Regions from separate parts of the Chryseobacterium sp. 'Rf worker isolate 10' genome, predicted to be linked through region 3. Evidence: riboswitches for the same ligand, from Rfam matches in the RefSeq annotation. Region 3 holds a riboswitch; each other region holds the start of a gene.
The links. A riboswitch is a leader RNA that binds a small molecule or an ion and turns the genes downstream of it on or off. The one in region 3 is predicted to bind cobalamin.
Positions count from the first base shown of each region.

Region 1: another riboswitch for cobalamin. It lies ahead of LKL37_RS13660 (TonB-dependent receptor plug domain-containing protein); the one in region 3 lies ahead of LKL37_RS17080 (TonB-dependent receptor plug domain-containing protein).
Region 2: another riboswitch for cobalamin. It lies ahead of LKL37_RS21730 (acyl-CoA thioesterase); the one in region 3 lies ahead of LKL37_RS17080 (TonB-dependent receptor plug domain-containing protein).

Region 1 is NZ_JBOZOF010000002.1:811,589-815,880, forward strand. Features, by position in the region: gene LKL37_RS13655 (T9SS type A sorting domain-containing protein) at 1-1,151, shown strand, start outside; cobalamin riboswitch at 1,288-1,464, shown strand; gene LKL37_RS13660 (TonB-dependent receptor plug domain-containing protein) at 1,498-3,324, shown strand; gene LKL37_RS13665 (YncE family protein) at 3,345-4,292, shown strand, end outside.
Region 2 is NZ_JBOZOF010000007.1:5,047-9,338, reverse strand. Features, by position in the region: gene LKL37_RS21740 (ATP-binding cassette domain-containing protein) at 368-1,030, shown strand; gene LKL37_RS21735 (hypothetical protein) at 1,061-1,861, shown strand; cobalamin riboswitch at 1,896-2,075, shown strand; gene LKL37_RS21730 (acyl-CoA thioesterase) at 2,193-2,576, shown strand; gene LKL37_RS21725 (HD domain-containing protein) at 2,634-3,224, opposite strand; gene LKL37_RS21720 (XAC2610-related protein) at 3,226-3,924, opposite strand.
Region 3 is NZ_JBOZOF010000003.1:600,066-604,357, reverse strand. Features, by position in the region: gene LKL37_RS17085 (YncE family protein) at 1-418, opposite strand, end outside; gene LKL37_RS17080 (TonB-dependent receptor plug domain-containing protein) at 415-2,448, opposite strand; cobalamin riboswitch at 2,558-2,743, opposite strand; gene LKL37_RS17075 (transporter) at 2,836-3,783, opposite strand; gene LKL37_RS17070 (cytochrome-c peroxidase) at 3,796-4,292, opposite strand, start outside.

The DNA.
Region 1 (4,292 bases), on a different contig from region 3:
TTTACAAATGGGATGCTGCCGGAGGACTTGTACAGATAGGTTCAATATCAAATGGATATCCGGCTTCCGGAAGAACAATTGTTTCGAATGACGGAACCAAAATCTCTTCTTCCGTTACCAATGCAGCAACGGGATTCAATGAAATATCAACTTATGATGTAGCAAGTTCTACCTGGGTAAACAGAGGCGGGCTTGTTCCTACCGGATGGGACGGAAGTGTAAGTTCTACCTGGGGAATGACTACCAATGGAAATACTATTGTAGGTCTGGGCTTTCTTACCGCAGCAAATGCACACGCTGTAAAATGGGATGAAGCCAGCGGAATGGTAGATTTGGGAAGTATGGTTCCCGGACGCAGTTCCAGAGCCAATGCCATCAATGCGGCAGGAACAGTAATTGTGGGTTGGCAGGATGAACCGACAGGTATCAGAAGCGGTGCAAAATGGCAGGACGGAGTAGAAAGTTTTATCACAGATAATAACGGAAATAATGTAGGAGAAGCAGGCGGAATTTCTGCAGACGGAAATACCATCATAGGAGCAGCAAATCCTAATCCCTATGTATGGAATGCTGTGAGTGGACTTACTTATATAACGCATCCTAATGCTTCGTTCAGTTTCAAAGGAGGAGCAACAGGAATTTCGGCGGACGGGAAAACGGTGATTGGATTTTACAGAGCATTCGGAGCTCCTCCTATGTCGGGAGAAGGCTTTATCTGGAATTCATCTACCGGAAGGATTAATCTGAATGATTATGCCGTATCCTTAGGAATTGCAACCAATGGAGTAACAATGGGGCTTCCTTTGGCCATTTCACAAGACGGAAAGAAAATTGCCGGAACAGGGACGAATGCCTCAGGTCAAATGATCGCTTTCTATCTGGATATTACAGCGTTTTTATCAGTGAACGATGCTGTAAAAGAGAAAGATAATATCGGTATTTATCCTAATCCGGTAGCTGATATATTATATTTTAAAGGAACAGGAAGAATAGAGAAAGCTGAAGTTTATAATTTGGTTGGACAAAGGGTGAAAACATTCAATACTGTAGAAGGGCAGATTGATGTTTCATCCTTGTCAAAAGGAGATTATATTCTGCAATATTCTGTGAAAGGAGGAAAGCAGGAGAACTATAAGTTTATTAAAAAATAACATATATAAATAGTAAAGTAGTGGGATGAATGGCCGTTTTCAATATTGAAAGCGGCTGTTCTTTTTTATCTGCTGAATTAAAAAGATAGGTTTTTTTAAGCGTAGGCTGGTTTTTTGGCGAATACATATAAAAAACTATCTTTGCAAAAATTTTGGTTTCCAGTATTTTGGAATGAAAAGGGAATCGGGTGTAACTCCCGGACTGTCCCCGCAACTGTAAATCGCAATAAAAGTTTCTGCAAAAAACCACTGTTTAAAACGGGAAGGAGCAGAATGCGAAAGTCAGGAGACCTGCCAGGATTATAATTATAAAAACCTATTGCTTTCGGAGGAAAAGTAAAAAAGTATGGATATAAAAAGATCTTTAGTACTGCTTTTTTCATCATATGGCTGTTTTCTTTTTGGACAAGAGAAAGCTATAGATACTATTTTTGTCTTCGACAATCAGATGAACAGGGTGAAGCTTTTTCATCCCGTAAAAACAATTTCGGCAGAAGATGCCGAGAAAAACTCCAGCAATCTTTCAGAGCTCCTAAGATTTCAGTCACAGGTCTATATTAAAGAAAATGGCCGTGGTGCTGTTTCTTCACCATCTTTCAGAGGAACTACCGCGCAGCAGACTGCTTTTGTGTGGAACGGAATTAATATCAACTCCAATTTTTTGGGGCAGGGAGATATCAATAATATTGCTTTGTTTGGCTACGATCAGATTGGAATAAAAGCTGGTGGAGGAAGTGTAATCTATGGAAGCGGTGCTATCGGGGGAAGTATCCACCTGAATAATACCCTTGATTTTAATAAAGGGTTCCACGGTTCCTTATTTTCAGAAGTCGCTTCATTTAATACCTATAATAATTTTGTAAAAGGTTCTTACAGCAATGATAAGTTCAGTTTTAAAGCTTCAGGAAATTATTCTGTAAGTGAAAATAATTATGAAGTAAGTGATCTGAATTACATCAACAGAAACGGAAATTATTACAATACAACGTTCAATGTAGGAACATCCTATAAAATAACAAATGATCATAAAATTTCGTGGCAAAGCCAGTTTTTTGATTCTTCACAGCACTATCCCGTGTATGAAGAAACAGGAACAAAAACGAAATATAAGACTCAAAGTGTAAGAAGCCTTCTTTCCTGGGACTGGAACAAAGCGAAGTTCAGTAATTCCCTTAAAGCAGCTTATACGGAAGAAAATTTCCAGTATTTTGGCTCGTTAAGCCAGCCTAAATCAAGCGGAGGAACCGGTAAGAATTATATCTTTAAAAATGATTTCAATTATTTCCTGAATTCAAAATGGAATTTTAATATCATCGGAGAATTTCAGGTCAATAAAGGAGAAGGATACCAAAGCGGAATATCCAGTGTCAGCAGAAATGTTGGCTCAATATCAGGATTGTTGAGGTATTTTGCGACGAAAGACCTGCGTTTTGAAGGTGGATTCAAGAAAGATTTTGTAGAAGATGTGAAATCACCGTTTATGTACTCATTCTCTGGAAAATGGAGCGCTGCAAAATGGTATGATGTAAGCGTTAATGTTTCAAAAAACTTCAGATATCCGTCCTTCAATGATATTTATTATGAACCGGGAGGAAATAAAGATCTGAGACCGGAAACTTCTACGCAGGTTGATATGACGAACGAATTTAAAGTGGGAGATTTCAGACTTACCTTGTCTCCTTACTATATGAATGTGACCGATCTTATTGTATGGCTTCCGACTGCTTTAGGCTACTGGCAGGCATTCAATGTCAATAAATCAGAATCTTACGGACTAGAATCTCAGTTGTCTTTCAGCAAGCAGCTGGGAAATCATAAAATCCGTGCGAATGCAGGGTATTACTACGCAAAATCTATTGACAAAGAAACGAAGATGCAGAGACCTTACGTTCCTATGCACAGAGGAAATGTGAATGTAGATTATGAATATGGCTTCTTTAAATTTTTTGCTCAGGCACTGTTGAATGGGGTTACCTATACCACAAGTGATGAAAAGAGATCAGATGCAATAGATCCTTATTTTCTTTTAAATATGGGTGTTTCTGCAACGTTGGCAAAAAAATATACCCTAGGGTTTAAAGTGAATAATCTTACGGATACTTACTATAAAACAGTTTCTTTTTATCCTTTACCCAAAAGAAATTATAGCGTGTATGCAGCAATAAATTTTTAAAAATTAAAATTGAATAAATTATGAAAATAACTAAACTTTTAACTGTCCTATTTGCAGTAATGTTATTGTTTAACATTTCTTCATGTACAAGTGATTCTCAGGATTTTGAAATCTCTCCGATCACTTACCAGAATGGATATTTTATTGCTAATGAAGGTAACTTCAATAGTCAGGGTGCAAAAGTAACATTCCTGACAAGAGATTTAAGCATGAAGCAGGACGATATATATGGATATAACAACAATAAAGAGATCCTTGGTGACGTTCTTCAGACTATTGGTCTTAACGGAAACAAGGCTTATCTTGTCATCAACAACTCAAACAAAATTGTTGTCGTAGACCGTTTTACATTCAAAAGATTAGCTGTAATTACTGACCAGATTGATAACCCAAGAGGAATTACTTTTGCGAACGACTTTATCTATGTTGCCAACCTGAATTTCTCCACGAATGCAACAAGTGTAACGAAATATAAAGCTTCTGACTATTCATTTGTAAGCAAAATCACTATGACAGGTGGGGCTGATAAAACAGTAGAAGCAGGTGGAAATGTTTTTGTACAGAATGCTACATCAGGATTCGGAAATATGATTACTTATATCAATACTTCTAATGACAGCAAAACTGAAATTTCTGTTCCGAATGGTAAGATTAACAGTACTATTTCATACAAATCTAATGTTTACACAGTTTCTTCTACAGCTGCAGATTCTTATATCTATAAGATTTCAAGTACAGGAGCAATGACACCGGTAGTTACACTGACAGGAATTCCAAGTGCTACAAATCTTCAGATTGATAACGATAAAATCTATTTCAGCGCTGGAAATAAAGTGTATACAACAAGTTTAGCTACACCTACAATTCCTACAACTCCATTATTAACAGCTGCAGATGGTGGTCCTTATTTTACGCTTTATGGATTTAACGTTATTGATGGAAGAATCTTTGCATCAGATGTTAAGCAA
Region 2 (4,292 bases), on a different contig from region 3:
TGTATTTTTTTCTTTCATATAAACGTTTTTAATATATTTGAAATGCATATATACAATGTTGCACAAGCATATGAATTCTTAACATTTTGAATATGGTCAGAAACTTTACTATTCTTTGGATTTTTTATAAAAAGATACTGCTTCCCGCCCTGCCGTTCTCATTGCTCATTTCTTTTCTCCTTCCCTTCAGAGTTGAGACATTTGGTTTAAGTTTTCTTTTAATTGCACCTGCTCTCCATTACTTTATTTATGAATTAAGATTTAAAAACGAATATTATTTTTATGCCCATTCAGGGTTTTCAAGAACTTTTCTTTGGGCAGGAACCCTATTATTAAGTCTTGCTGTAAAAATTATAACATTGTTCTTATGAGTAAACTGCATGTTGATAGTGTAACAAAATCTTTTAGTGAAAGAAAAATTCTGCAGGATATCTATATAGGATGTGAAACAGGACAAATCATGGGATTACTTGGCAGAAATGGAAGCGGAAAATCAACCCTGCTAAAAATTATCTTTGGAATAGAATATGGTGATACTCAGTTTATAAAATATGATAATAAAATTCTGAAAGGCATATCCGATAGAAAAAACAGAATTGCCTACTTATCACAGGATCTTTTTTTACCCAAATATATAAAAATCAAAAATCTGATTCCTCTTTTTTGTAATCAAAAAAATACTGAGTTGCTTTTTACTTCAGAATTTGTAAGACCTTTCCTTGATCAAAAACCTAAAACCCTTTCCAAAGGTGAACAGAGAATTATTGAAACTCTTATGGTCATTTATTCTGAAGCAGACTTTATTTTATTGGACGAGCCATTTCACAGTCTTTCTCCAAAAGTTACTGAAGAATTAAAGAAAAATATCCGTCAGCAATCATCTCATAAAGGATTTATTATTTCTGATCATAACTTTAAAGATGTTCTGGATATTTCTGACTCTATATATCTGCTTTCTGGCGGTCATCTGAAACAAATACAAGATTTAAGTGAACTGCAGCGCTATAATTATCTTCCGAAAAGCATTTAATTTATATATTTGAAGGATTAAAAAATTTTCATGATGACTTTCATAAACAAAGCATTCTATTTATCTGCTTTCAGTATTCTATCTATAGCTTTTGTAAAAGGGCAGAATAAAGTTCCTTTCGGAGTTGTAAAGGCTGAAGAAGGATATGCCAATGTACGGGTTCATAAGGACAACTACAGAAAAATTGTAGACAAGATCCGTATGCGTAAAGGTGATGTATTTGTTTATGTAAAGCCTGCTCCCGGAGAAACAGAGTGGATCTGGATCAAATATCCCGAAAAACAGGATGATGATAAACCTTTTGTACGTTATGAAACTCTTGATAAAGAAGGAATGGTGAATAAAGAACGTATCGCCTATATTGATCAGCTTCCGGCCTATACTCCTTCCAAATCTAAAAACGGAAGATCACTTATTTTCACAGATAATTCTGACCCCAAAATTCCTACTGCTCAAAGAAGCAAAGTAGTCATTGATGTTTACCCTTCCAACGCGGGATACCGTAAAAAGGAAAAAGATGCAGAAGGGAAACTGCTTACCATTGATAAAGTAAAACCATGGGGAATCGGGAATGATCTTCCCGAAGGGATGACTGAAATCAAATCCATCAGGGTACAGCAGCCCGGAAGAGGGTCTGTTTTTGTAAGAGAGGCCATCAAAAATATGTTCCAGCCTACCATGGATTTTGAGAATGTAGGCGTAACCTCCCTGGATAACGACAATATTTTTCTTTATATGATCAACGGTTCAGGAGAAAACAGATATACTACGCTGTGGACCATCAAGAAAGGAAGAGTAATCAGCCAGATTATTTACCATAATCCGGAATAAATTCATTATTTTTGCCCCCGAAAAGTTTTAACGCTTATTCATCATAGAAATTGGTTCTGCATCACTGCAGATTAAAAGGGAACCGTGTGAAAATCACGGACTGTCGCGCAACTGTAAGTAACTGTAATCTTTATCAAAGATCCACTGTGCGAGGCATGGGAAGGAGATAAAAGATGTTACAAGTCAGGAGACCTGCCTATTTCTTAAACAAGTAACTTTCGCGATTTGAAGTTGTATTGATCTGATGGATTGTTTCAGGGATTCTCTTGATTCCTGTTATTGTTCTGTTGTTTTAATATCGTTTTCATTTCGCTTTAATTAATAATGATATATGACTACAGAAGAAAGAATTAAAGCATCCGAAACCAGTATCTTTAAAGCGGTTTTCCCTAACACAACCAATCATTACGATACCCTTTTTGGTGGTACGGCTATGCAGCTGATGGACGAAGTAGCTTTTATTACTGCTACCCGATTTGCAAGAAAAAGAGTGGTAACAGTAAGCAGTGACAAGATAGATTTCAAGAAACCTATTCCTGCCGGAACCATTGTGGAGCTAATCGGGAAAGTTTCCTACGTGGGAAAAACCAGTATGAAAGTAAACGTTGAGATCTATACCGAGCAAATGTATTCCTACGAAAGAGAAAAAGCCATTGTAGGTGATTTTACTTTTGTAGCGATTGACGAATTCAAGAAACCAATCCAGATACTATAAGTAATAAAGAATCGGGCGGCCAGAGGCCGCCCGATTCTTATTGTATTCTTATCAAAGCTATTTTACCACTTTTTCTGTTTCCAGACTTTGGCTCAATAAAAGTTCAAAAGCCTCTCCCATTTCGTCCGATGCTCTACTGATCGCATTTTCAAGCATATTTCGGATTTGCTTTTCTGTCACTCCCGCTTCCGTCCAGCTTTTTCCTGAAGTGTGGGAATTTAAGATAAACGGCATTATTCTATCAATTCCACATGCAAAAATAGCATCTGGCGTTTTCTCATCTTCAAATTCAAGCCATAGATTAAAGAATTCTGTACGTAAAGGCTCATCAAGAATTCCGAAAATCTTTTGAGCAGATGCCTTTTCTCTTTCAAACTTTCCTACCATTGCTTTTTCATCAAAAATAAAAGTATCTCCGGCTTCTATTTCTACAAGATCGTGGATAGAGAGCATTCTTATCACTCTTAATAAATCAATATCTGCGCGGTTTTTAGCATATGGATAAAGGATCTGAGCCAGAATAATAATCTGCCAGGAATGTTCTGCTGTGTTCTCTCTTCGGGAGTCATCTGCATTATAATTTCTTCTCTGTACATTTTTCAAAGCATCCACTGCCAGGATAAAATCTATTTCTTTCTGAATTTTCATTTTACTTTTCTCTATTGTATTGTTCTGATGGATATACCTTGGTTTTGGTTACCCATTTATTATTAATCTTCTCTTTTGTAATCACCTTTACGCGACCTTCTACCGTCATATCTTCTTCTTTTTCCAGAACTTTATCAAGTCCTTTATTCGGAATTACAGCATATTCCGTTGTAAAAATATCACAGCAGCCAGATTTTCCATAGGCTATGAGACGTTTTCGCTTGGCATCAACCTCAAAAATATCAAAAGAGCTGGAAGCAAGATCCGTAAGCTCCTTACTCTTCACAAATGCCATTCTCGTGCTGTTGAATACATATACATCATAAGAAGCAGAGCTATAATTCCCCATATTACCATTTCTTACCGCTATATCTTCTGTCCCGTCAAAATTAAAGTCATCAATGATTATAGGACTGTTTTCGTTCTTTAGCTGAAACATTTTCCCTTGCGTTGGCTTTTCGCCTTCATTAAGATTCAGGACCAGGTCATCAGATACAAAAGTCTGCACCTTTGTGTTTTTATGATCAAACAAATCTACAGTTCCTTTTCCGTTACATCGGCCGTCATAGCAATTATCCACGTGAATGACTGCATCATAGCTCTTCGATGCGTTTTTAACCTCAAACTGATATTGTCCGAAACAGGCAGGCCCCAGCAAAACAAAAGCCGGTAAATGCTTATACTTATTGAATAAATTCATGGTAATAGTAAATGATTTAGGTGTTTTTTTCCTAACAAAAATACGAATCATAACACCGATCTCAAAATTCAAAACTCATTATCTGGAAGATTTAAAACAATTAAAATCCTTTAAATAAGAGAATATTTATTTCTGAGAAGCTGTTTCCCGCTATACGCTCATACTCCTCGCTCCCTGCCAGAATCCAAACCGCTGTGGGGTAACCGCTGCTATCGGGGCTATAATATGAGTAATAAGTAATCGGTAATAAGCAATAATTAATAATGATGATTTTTTGCTCCGTATTTCTTCCAATTTTATTTAAAATGTAGAGATTTTTTAGACATTTTCCTCTCAAATTCATTTTCATAAAAATCCACATATAAAAT
Region 3 (4,292 bases):
CATAAGCTTTCCCGTCTTTGAAGGCAAGATATCTGCAATTTTGCAGCGGAATAGAGGTAATACGCTTAGCTGTTTTGGCATCCAGCACTTCAATTTTATTGGAAACATTCACAACAATATAGAGTTTGCTTCCGTAGACTTTGATATCATTTCCTACATCTCCCAGTTCTTTTACCACATTGGGGTTAATTTCTGCGTAGATATTCCGGTAATAGGTTCCTTTGGTATAATCAAAAAAATCCAGCGTACATTTATTGCTCCCCATATTCCCTTCATTGAGCATATAAAAGCCTTTTATAGCCGTATTTTCTGAGGGAAGACCTTCTACCACTTCCTGACGGACAATAATGTCATCTGTACGGCATGAAGTAAGAAAAGCTAATACAATAAATAAAAAATAAAAGTTTAGTTTTCTCATAGGGTGAAGTTTAGAATAAGTTTAAAATTTCTTCCTGGCATCGGATAATTGATGACCACATCATAGTATTGATTGAAAATATTATTCATCTCAAGGCTTACTTTAAATTGATGACTCGCCCAATTGAATTTTTTCTGAACAGACAGATCGTGAGTATACCAGGGCTGAACATAATTGTATTGAATATTATCCTGATTCACGTCATATCTTTCTCCTACGTACATTGCACTGTAATTGAAACTCCAGTCTTTATAATCCGCCATCAGGGTGAATGATCCGCTGTGCCATGGTGTATAAGGAATCTGATTGCGATAGAAAGTATCCTCCGGATCACTCATATCTCTGGCACTTTGATAAGTATAGGAAAGCAATGGTCTTAGCTTTACTTGTCCCAGCTGTAATTCAGTCTGAAGATTTACATCGGCTCCTATGATTTCAACCATTCCAAGGTTCATCATCAGCCAGCGGAACATGCTTCCGTTAGGAGCCGCTACAATTTTATCCTGAACTTTGTTATAATAGCCGTCTGCTTTAGCATAAAAGCTTTTAAAGAAACCATTTTTATAATTCTTCTGATAGGTAAATCCTACATCATACTGATTGGTGAATTCCGGTTTCAGGTAAGTATTTCCGATATTGGTATAATACAAATCATTGAAGGTTGGAAGTCGGAAAATTCTTTTATAAAATGCTCTAAGGGTAAGTTCGGGAATAATTTCCGGCTGATAGCTCATAAATACAGCAGGTGTCCATTCTCTGGCATCTCCCGGTCTTTTGTTTTTCCTTACTTCTTCAAAAGTAAAGGTCCCTAAAAGGCTTCCCAGAATTTTGAACCTGTTCCACTGATACGTTGTTGCCAATGCTACCAATGTTGTGTAACGGGTAGGATAAGAAAAATTATCCAGATTGGCGTCCAGATTATTGTACTGAAAATCTCCACTCAGGCTGACATCCCAATTGGGCGTGATTGAATAGATATTGGATGAAGAAAGGTAAAGCTCTCGCTGGATATAGGTGTTATCGGTATAAATAATAGATTGTGAACGAACCGTATCCATGAAATGAGTATAATCGTAAGCGAATTTTGCTTTCAGCTGTGTTTCAAATTTGGGAAACAGCTTTTTTCTCAGATTAGCCTGCACAAAATAATTTTCATCGGAAAGTCTCGCTCCTCTTCCTCCAAAACGACCATTCACAATAGGAGCCGGCATTCCACGGTTTGAAATATAACCATAACCACGGATGTTCCAGCTTCCGTTATTTAAAGTTCCATTTAAAGAAGTTTCAAAACGTTTTGCCCGAATGTCTGAATCCTGTCTCTTTGCGATGGTATCATAAGCCTGTTGTCCATCAGGATATTTCTTGGCATATCGAAATCTGTAAATTCCGTCACTCTGCATAAATTCTCCACTGAAGCTGGCAGAAACCCGGTCTGAAATCTTCTGTTCCAATCGGAATGAAGGATTGAAAAGATCAATTGAAGCACTTTTTGCTCTTATAACAAGATTGGTTTTCCTATTTCCTTTAAATACCGGAGTTTTAGGCTGTAAATAGATAGATCCGGAAGACCCGAAGTCTTTTGCCGGCTGAAAGATTTCACTTTTCTGGCCGTTATACAATGATATTTCTTCCAGATCGTCCAAAGAATATCTTCCCAGATCTACCAGCCCGTTTTGGGCATTCCCCAGTTGAATTCCATCATAAAAAACACCTACATGCTGGCTTCCCATACTTCGGATATTAATGGTTTTCAAACCGCCCAATCCTCCATAGTCTTTGATCTGAACACCTGAAAAATACCGCAGTGCATCTGCAACAGATTGGCTGTTCAGTCTTTCCAGCTGCTCTCCCTCTAGGGTTTGTGCCGGAAGGATCTCTTTAAAATTCTTTTTGTAGAGACTGATTGCCTTAATGGATTCTTCCTTCAGAGTATCATTCTTCTTTTTTTGAGAATATAAAAGTTGAGATGTGATCACCAATATAGTGAAAACAGTTTTTTGAATTGCAGAAGTAGTTAGTTTTGCCGCCATTAGCTCATTTAGTATCATGAAGACGCTAATGGATGTAAGAATACAACGACAAAGCACAGCTGTCACTGCACAGAATCATTGATGTCCTAAGCTTTATTCCACGAAAGCGTCAAACGATTATTTTCTGGCAGGTCTTCTGACTTACTCCATTTTTGAAATCCTTCCCATTAAAAAAACAGTGGATATATTCTTCAAAAACTTTGGTGCGGAGCTTACAGCAGCGGGTCTGTTCCGGATTTTCACCGGATTCCCTTTTAAGAGCTTTTTAGGGCTCACCAAATTTCGGCAAAGATAAATAATAATTCCTAATCCCCAATTAAAATCATGATTCATAAACAATTAAAGCTCCCGAAGGAGCTTTAACCTGATTTTATCAAGGGTTTTGCTTTAAATTCCAATATTCAGGAAAATACTAAACCTTGATTTTGCTTCAATATCTCCTCCTGCAAGATGCGTGTACATGGGAAGCATGATCTCACTTCCAAGACTCAGCTTTTTATAAGAAGCTTCAAATCCCAGCTTTCCGTACAAAGCACTTCCTGCAGTATTGGGCAGGGCTTCATCAAATTGTTTGTTCTGTGCATAAACCTCTCCCTGAACTCCGGTCTTTACAGAAAAAATGGATTTTTCATTTCCTGCAATTTGATAAAAACCCGTTGCAGCATAGTTCCATTGGTTTCCAAAGCGGTAATTCTTCTTATTCTCTGTTTTGATGGTATAGTCTGTATTGACCAATACTGCGACTTTGTTTTTCTGAAATTTATAATTCAAAGCGGCCTGATAATCCCAGCTTCCGGTTCCCAACTGAAAACTCGGATTGACCCCGGAGACTCCTTTTTCATCAAATTTTCCAAGCGGAATTTTTACACCCAAACCTCCGCTCAGATGATGGAAATTATCTTTAGAACTCATCAGCTGGTAAATTCCCATTAGGTTCAGATCCCCTATTCCATTAATCTTAATATCTCCCTGCATTGTTTTCTTTTCATGGAAATGGAAGGGCAGACTTGCATATACACTGAGTTTTTTAGTCAGCGGAATTTTTCCCCAAAGCTGTAAAGTATTGAAATACTGATCCTGCGTAAGGTCTTTCACAAATAAGTTTTCTTTGGCTTTGTAATGCTGAGCAAAGTATTTGATTCCTACAAATTGTGGATTCAATAAAGACTCAAAGCCGGAAGATCCGTTTCCTGCCGCACAGCCACAGGCATCACAATCATCATCAAAATCGAATCTGCTAAAGGTTTGCGGAGCACTATAAGCACTGTCTCTAATGGTCTTTGCCTGATACTGGTTAAACAGGATCAAACTTACTATCACTATAATCTTCTTCATGTTTTCTATAAATTATTCTGCAAATTTTGGATTGGATATAAAACTTTTATCCGATAATGTTTTCAGGAATGCAATAATCGACTGTTTTTCCTGACTGTTCATGGCAATTCCCACATGACCGTTCTGTTTCAGCTGAGGATCAAGATTGGCATTATCTTCCACCTGATCTGAATAGAAATTGAGTACCGCTTCTAAAGTGTAAAATCTACCGTCATGCATATAAGGTGCTGTATATTCTACGTTTCTCAGACTGGGAACACGAAATTTCATCCAGTCTACCTGATTAAGGGAAACTCTGTAACGTCCTGCATCCTTGAATTCTGTATTGTAATACATTCCCGTGTTTCTGAAACTCTCATCAGTAAACAGTTCTCCACTATGACAGGAGGCACATTTCTGTCCAAACAAAGCCATTCCTTGAGATTCTGTTGAAGTTAGCTGCTCTTTTCCTTGCTTAAATCTGTCATATTTTGAATCTGCAGAAATTAAAGAAGCCATAAACTGCGACA